2 regions of the Streptomyces sp. L500 genome follow, and region 1 is predicted to be linked to the other one. Evidence: riboswitches for the same ligand, from Rfam matches in the RefSeq annotation. Region 1 holds a riboswitch; the other holds the start of a gene.
The links. Region 1 has a riboswitch for cobalamin ahead of metE (5-methyltetrahydropteroyltriglutamate--homocysteine S-methyltransferase). Riboswitches for the same ligand answer to the same signal wherever they lie in the genome.
Positions count from the first base shown of each region.

Region 1 (3,761 bases):
TAGCCGGGGCGGGCGGCGGCGCGCAGCGGGAGGGTCTCGCGGAGGGCGGGCTCGTCGACCTGGATGACGGCGGTGCCCGCCGCCTCCAGGTCGGCGACCTCGTCGCGCAGGGCGAGCGCGACCTGGCGGGCGGTCTCGGCGCGGGGCTGGTCGTCGCGGACGAAGGACCAGGCGAGCATGGTGACGGGACCGGTGAGCATGCCCTTGACGGGGCGTGCGGTGAGGGACTGGGCGTGGGTCGTCCAGCGCACGGTCATCGGCTCGGGGCGGGAGACGTCGCCGGCGAGGACCGGCGGGCGGACGTAGCGGGTGCCGTAGGACTGGACCCAGCCGTGGCGGGTGGCGAGGTAGCCGGTGAGGCGTTCGGCGAAGTAGGCGACCATGTCGTCGCGTTCGGGCTCGCCGTGGACGAGGACGTCCAGGCCGGCCTTCTCCTGGAAGGCGACGACCTCGCGGATCTCGGTCTCGACGCGCCGCTCGTAGGTGTCGGCGTCGATGCGTCCGGCGCGCAGATCGGCGCGGGCGGTGCGCAGTTCGGTGGTCTGGGGGAAGGAGCCGATGGTGGTCGTGGGCAGCGGGGGCAGGCCCAGGCGGGCGCGCTGGGCGACGGTCCGTTCGGGGTAGGGCAGGGATCGGCGGGCGTCGGCGGGTGTGACGGCGGCGGTGCGGGCGCGGACGGCCGGGTCGCGGGTGAGGGCGGAGCCTGCGCGGGAGGCCAGGTCGGCGCGGTTGACGGCGAGTTCGGCGGCGATGGCGGCGGTGCCGTGGCTGAGGCCGCGGGCGAGGGTGACGATCTCGGTGGTCTTCTGGCGGGCGAAGGCCAGCCAGCGGGCGATGCGCGGGTCGATGTCGCGTTCGGCGCCGGCGTCGAGGGGGACGTGGAGGAGGGAGCTGGAGGCGGCGACGTCCACTCGGTCGGCGAGGCCGAGGAGGGTGGCGAGGGTGGCCAGGGACGCCGTCAGGTCGTTGATCCAGACGTTGCGGCCGTCGACGACGCCCGCGACGAGCCGTTTGCCGGGCAGTCCGCCGGCGGCCGCGAGGTCGTCGAGGTTGGCGGCGGCGGGGCCGGTGAAGTCGAGGGCGAGGCCGTCGACGGGGGCCTTGGCCAGCACGGGCAGGGCCTCGCCGAGGCGGTCGAAGTAGGAGGCGACGAGCAGTTTCGGCCGGTTCGTCAGGGCTCCGAGGTCGCGGTAGGCGCGGGCGGCCGCGTTCAGTTCGGCCGGGGTGCGGTCCTGGACGAGGGCGGGCTCGTCCAGCTGGACCCACTCGGCCCCGGCGGCGCGCAGTGCGGCGAGCACCTCGGCGTAGACGGGCAGGATCCGGTCCAGGAGGGTGAGGGGGTCGAAGCCGGGCGGGGCGCCGGGGGCGGGCTTGGCGAGCAGGAGGTAGGTGACGGGGCCGACGAGGACGGGGCGGGCGGCGAGGCCGAGGGCCAGGGCCTCCCGGAACTCGCCGAGTTGTTTGGCGGGGTCGGCGGCGAAGACGGTGTCGGGGCCGAGTTCCGGGACGAGGTAGTGGTAGTTGGTGTCGAACCACTTGGTCATCTCCAGGGGCGCGACGTCCTGGGTGCCGCGTGCCATGGCGAAGTAGCCGTCGAGGGGGTCGGCGGCGAGGGCCGCGCGGTGGCGGGCGGGGATCGCGCCGACCATGACGCTGGTGTCGAGGACGTGGTCGTAGTACGAGAAGTCGCCGGTGGGGACCTCGTGGAGGCCGGCGGCGGCGAGATCGCGCCAGGTGGCGGCGCGGAGGGCGGCGGCGGTCCGGTGGAGGGCGTCGGCGGTGACGCGGCCCTTCCAGTACCCCTCGACGGCCTTCTTCAGTTCCCTGCTGGGTCCCTGGCGGGGGTAGCCGTACACGGTGGCCCGGGCTGCCGCGGCTGCGGACTTGCTGGTCACGGAACTCTCCTTCGCGAGCTCGTCTCCTGGATCCCGGGAGGGCCGCGAGGGGTCGCGTCGGTGCGGGCGAGCCGTCACGTGCTCGTCCGTGCGCGCCGACCCGCCCTCGGGGTCACCGGGATGTCCGCGCGCGACGCGTTCGCGCGCGGGCAGCGGGCAGGTCTTCGGACTCGCGGGCACGTCCGCCCGAGGGCGGACACCTAGTGGCCGTCGCTTCCCGGGCCCTGTCGGGCCCAGTGCGTGTGACGGCGGTCGTTCCCGCTCACCGCTGCGGGGCAGTCCCGGATTCCCACCGGGTTCCCTCTTGCGACGCGTCTGCCTGGCGGGCAGGGCGAACCGGCTGCGGCGGCCAGCGTAGGCGGTGAAGCCGCCCGCTGGACAGTGCTGTTCACATACCGGTCAGCCACGGGCGGCGGAGGAGCGGAACGGGCGCGGCCCCGGCGCACGCTCCAGAGCACGCGCGCCGGGTGGTACGCCGGTGCGCATCCTCCCGCCCCATGGCGCAATGTTGGCCGGAACGGTACGGTCGCGTGGACATGACGACGGGGTGGCGGAAGCCGGTGGGAATCCGGCACGGTCGCGCCACTGTGAATCCGGTCGGCGCTCGCGGCAGCGCGGCGACGCCCGGGGAGTCAGACCCGCCTCCCGCCGTCCAGGAACCCCTAGTTCTGGGACGCGTGTTTCCCCAGGAGGTTTGGTCATGGCCTATTCCGCCGCTCCCGTCTCCGGTTCTTCCGCCCGGCCGGAGGTCGCGCCGATATCCCTGAAGGCGATCGCCCCCTGGGCGGTGTTCTTCGGCGTGCTCATGCTCGTCCTGCTGTACTTCGTCGGCGCCGAGCAGGGCGCCACCTCGCTGCTCTCCGGCGCGAGCGTCCACGAGTGGCTCCACGACGGACGTCACCTGCTCGGCTTCCCGTGCCACTGACGGCCGGGGAGTCGCTCTCGTGAACACCGTCTCCGTACGGTCGCTCCTGGTGCGCGGCATGCTCGCCGGACTGGCGGCGGGGTGCCTGGCCCTCCTCGTCGCCTATCTCCTCGGTGAGCCGTCCGTGGACAGAGCCATCGGCTACGAGGAGGCCCACAGCCACGGCGACCACGACGTGGAGCTGGTCAGCCGCACCCTCCAGTCCACCGCCGGGCTGGCGACCGGCGTCCTGGTCTACGGTGTGGCGCTCGGCGGCATCGCCGCGCTGGCCTTCTGCGTCGCCCTGGGCCGGATCGGCCGGATCGGCCCGCGCGCCACGGCGGCCCTGCTCTCGCTGGGCGGGCTGCTGGTGGTCTACGTGGTGCCGTTCCTCAAGTACCCGGCCAATCCGCCGTCCGTCGGCGATCCGGACACCATCGGCAAGCGCACCGCGCTGTACTTCCTGATGATCGTGCTCAGCGTGCTGCTGGGCGTGGCCGCGATCTTCCTGGGCCGTGGGCTGGTCCCCCGGCTGGGCGGCTGGTGGGCGGGCGTCGTCGCGGTGGCGGCGTTCGTGCTGCTGGTGGGTGCGGCGTACGCCGTCCTGCCCGTGGTCGACGAGGTGCCCGCCGACTTCCCGGCCACCGTGCTGTGGCGGTTCCGCCTCGCGGCCCTGGCCGTCCAGGGCGTCCTGTGGGCGGCCTTCGGGCTGCTCTTCGGACACCTGGCCGAACGGCTGCTCGTCCCCCGGGCCGGGCACGACCGCGCGGCCCGGGGCGCGGCCGAACCCGTCTCCTGACCCGTTCCGCTTTCCGTCCCTCTCCCCCGTCCCCGGCGTGCGGGGCGGCCACCCGGCCGCCCCGCACGTTTTTTCGACTCTGGACTTAGTAGGACGTCCAACTATATGTTCGGGGGCAACCACGAGGACGGACAGGACGGACCGCGCCCCACAAGGGCGCGCG
Region 1 covers NZ_JBTOLC010000033.1:2,348-6,108, forward strand. Annotated here, with positions in the region: gene metE (5-methyltetrahydropteroyltriglutamate--homocysteine S-methyltransferase) at 1-1,895, opposite strand, end outside; cobalamin riboswitch at 2,054-2,198, opposite strand; gene ACX9I7_RS24520 (CbtB domain-containing protein) at 2,596-2,820, shown strand; gene ACX9I7_RS24525 (CbtA family protein) at 2,840-3,598, shown strand.

Region 2 (3,761 bases), on a different contig from region 1:
TCGCGGCGGTGACCCTGACCGTCGCCGGGCTCTTCCTCTACGACGTCGCCGCCGTCCGCGCCGGCCGCCCCGCCATGGCCTGGCGCCGGCACCTGGCCCATGAGCTGGCGACCCGTCACCTCGGTGACGGACTGGTGGTCGCCGGCGCGGTGGTGGCCGTCCTCGCCGGCTGCTGGCTGCTCGTCCTCGCCCTCACCCCGGGCCTGCGCGGAGTGCTGCCGATGCGCCGCGCGGAGGGCGCGGGCGACGACGGGGTCCACGCCGGGCTGGAGCGCGGGGCGGCGGCCCTGGTGCTGCGCGACCGGGTGATGGAGGTCCCCGGCGTCCAGGCCGTCCGCGTCGACGTGGGCCGGCGCGTGGTCCGCGCCCGGGCCCGCTCCCACTTCCGGGACCTGGACGAGGTACGGACGGACGTGAACACCGTACTGGCCGAGGGCGTCCGGGAGTTGGGGCTCGCCCGGGAGCCGTCCCTGTCCGTGCACGTACGACGCCCTGCGAAGAGGTGACCGGGGTGGGGTGGTTCTCGCAGTGCCCGGGGTGGTTCTCGCGATGCTGAGGATCGTCAACCGGCTGCTGACCGGGCTCGCCGGAGCGCTGCTGGTGGCGCTCGGCGCCGCCGTGCTGATCGGCGCGCTGGACCTGCCGCGCCACTGGGGCTTCGAACTGCCGTCGGCCTGGCCGTTCACCGGCCCGGACGACGTGCTGCTGCCCACCGCGGACCTGCGGAGGTGGCGCGGCAGGGGATGGTGGTGGCCGGCGGTCGTCGCCGTCCTGGCCGTCGTCGTCCTGCTGTCCGCGTGGTGGCTCTCGGCCCAGGCCCGCCGGGGCCGGCTGCGCGAGGTGGTGGTCCACAGCGGCGGCGGAGAGGTGGCGTCGGTGCGGGGGCGGGCGCTGGAGGAAGTGATGGAGGCGGAGGCCGAGGAGCTGCCGGGGGTGGAACGGGCGGCCGTCGTACTGTCGGGACGCCGGACGGCGCCCCGGGCACGGATCGTCCTGACACTGGGGGCGCGCGGGGCACCGGGGGTGGCGTTGGCGCGGCTGCGCGAGGAAGTCCTGCGCCACGCGCGGGTGTCGGCCGGGCTGACGCGCCTCCCGACGGAGGTGCGGTTGCGGGCCGTGCGGCACCGGGCGGAACGGGTGGGGTGACGGGGCTCCGCCCCGCTCGCCGCCGTCGGTGCTTCTCCCCCGTGGCGACGGCGGGGGCGCAGGTCAGGGCGAGTTGACGCCCCTTCCCACCGCGTGGTGGACTTCCGGAGCCAAACGGCGACAGCAGAGGAAGCCGGTGCGAATCCGGCGCGGTCCCGCCACTGTCACCGGGGAGTGTCCCCCCAACCGATGGCCACGGCGCGAGCCGGAAGGCCGGGGGCGGCGCGGATCCGGGAGCCAGGAGACTCTGGTCGCCGTCACGTCGAGCCAGGGCGCGGACCCTGAGTGAGGACACCGCTTCGCCATGCCCGGCCGCGATCGCTTCTCCTTCGCGTACGGCGCCGCCCTCGGGTTCGCCTGCGACCTGCTCCTCGGCGACCCCCGCCGCGGCCATCCCGTCGCCGCGTTCGGCCGGGCCGCGCAGGCCGTCGAACGCCGGCTGTGGCGCGACCACCGGGGGTACGGCACGCTCCACGCCCTCGTCTGCGCCGGTGGCGCGGCCGCCGGGGCCGGGCTGCTGGCCCGCGCCGCGCGAGGCCACCGCGCGGCCGAGATCGCGCTGACCGCCGCCGCCACCTGGTCCGTCCTGGGCGGCACGTCCCTGGGCCGGGAGGCCCGGGCCATCGGCGGCGCGCTGGCCGCCGGGGACGTGGAGGTCGCCCGGGAGCGGCTGCCGCACCTGTGCGGCCGCGACCCGCAGGCGCTGGACGCGCAGCAGATCGCCCGGGCCGTGGTGGAGTCCGTCGCCGAGAACACCTCCGACGCCGTCGTGGGCGCCCTCGTCTGGGGCGCCCTGGGGGGCGTGCCCGGGCTCGTGGGCTTCCGGGCGGTCAACACCCTGGACGCCATGGTGGGTCACAAGTCGCCCCGGCTGCGGCGGTTCGGCTGGGCGTCGGCCCGGCTCGACGACGTCGTCGGCTGGCCGGGCGCCCGGCTGACCGCCGCGCTCACGGTCCTCGCCGGGCCCGACCCGCGCGGCGCGCTGCGCGTGGCCCGGCGCGACGCCTCCCGCCACCCCAGCCCCAACGCCGGGCCGGTCGAGGCCGCCTTCGCCGGGGCCCTGGGCGTACGGCTCGGCGGCACCCTCGCCTACGCGGGGCGCGTCGAGCACCGCCCGGTGCTGGGCGAGGAGAACCGTCCGGTGCGGACGGCGGACATCGAGCGCGCGGTCCGGCTCTCGCGCCGGGTGTCGCTGCTGGCCCTGGGGACGGCGGTCACGGCCCGTACGGTGGGCAGCCTGTTCAGGAACGCGGGGAGGAATCGGTGACAGTCTCGGTGACAGCCGACAGGAGCGGGCGCACGGGCCCGCCGGGCGGGGGCCTGCTGGTGGCCGGGACCACCTCGGACGCGGGCAAGAGCGTGGTCACGGCCGGCATCTGCCGCTGGCTGGTCCGCAAGGGCGTCAAGGTCGCGCCGTTCAAGGCGCAGAACATGTCCCTCAACTCCTTCGTGACGCGCGACGGCGCGGAGATAGGGCGCGCGCAGGCGATGCAGGCCGCCGCCGCCCGCGTCGAGCCGAGCGCGCTCATGAACCCGGTGCTGCTCAAGCCCGGCAGCGACCGCAGCAGCCAGGTCGTCCTCATGGGCAAGCCGGTGGGCGAACTCAGCGCCCGCGGCTACCACGCGGGACGCCAGGAGCAGCTGTTCGGCACGGTGACGGAGTGCCTGGCCGAGCTGCGGCGCACCCACGACGCCGTGATCTGCGAGGGCGCCGGCAGCCCCGCCGAGATCAACCTGCGCCGCTCCGACATCGTCAACATGGGCATCGCCCGCGCCGCGCGCCTGCCCGTGGTCGTCGTCGGCGATATCGACCGGGGCGGCGTCTTCGCCTCCTTCTTCGGTACGACAGCGCTGCTCTCCCCCGAGGACCAGGAGCTGATAGCGGGCTACGTGGTCAACAAGTTCCGGGGCGACGTGAGCCTGCTGGAGCCTGGGCTGGAGATGCTGCGCGACCTGACGGGCCGGCGGACGTTCGGCGTGCTGCCGTTCGCCCACGGCCTGGGCATCGACGAGGAGGACGGCCTGCGGGTGTCCCTGCGCGGCGCGGTCCGCGAGTCCGTGGTCGCCCCGCCGCACGGCGCGGACGTCCTGCGGGTCGCCGTGTGCGCGGTGCCGCTGATGTCGAACTTCACGGACGTCGACGCGCTGGCCGCCGAACCCGGCGTCGTCGTGCGGTTCGTGGACCGCCCCGAGGAGCTCGCCGACGCCGACCTGGTCGTCGTACCCGGCACGCGCGGCACGGTACGGGCGCTCGCGTGGCTGCGCGAACGCGGGCTCGCCGACGCCCTCGCGCGGCGGGCGGCGGAGGGCCGCCCGGTGCTGGGCGTCTGCGGCGGCTTCCAGCTGCTGGGCGAGCGGATCGACGACGACGTCGAGTCGAAGGCGGGCACGGTCGAGGGCCTGGGCCTGCTGCCGGTGCGCGTGCGGTTCGCGGTGGAGAAGACCCTGGCCCGGCCGGTCGGCGAGGCCCTGGGCGAGCACGTGGAGGGCTACGAGATCCACCACGGCGTGGCCGAGGTGCTGGGCGGGGACGAGCCGTTCCTCGACGGGTGCCGGGTGGGCGCGGTGTGGGGCACGCACTGGCACGGCTCGCTGGAGAGCGACGGCTTCCGCCG
Region 2 covers NZ_JBTOLC010000012.1:138,468-142,228, reverse strand. Annotated here, with positions in the region: gene ACX9I7_RS14570 (DUF6286 domain-containing protein) at 1-506, shown strand, start outside; gene amaP (alkaline shock response membrane anchor protein AmaP) at 550-1,146, shown strand; cobalamin riboswitch at 1,274-1,393, shown strand; gene ACX9I7_RS14560 (cobalamin biosynthesis protein) at 1,451-2,413, shown strand; gene ACX9I7_RS14555 (cobyric acid synthase) at 2,422-3,761, shown strand, end outside.
Region 2: it holds a riboswitch for cobalamin, as region 1 does, so the genes downstream of both, ACX9I7_RS14560 (cobalamin biosynthesis protein) here and metE (5-methyltetrahydropteroyltriglutamate--homocysteine S-methyltransferase) in region 1, are expected to answer to the same signal.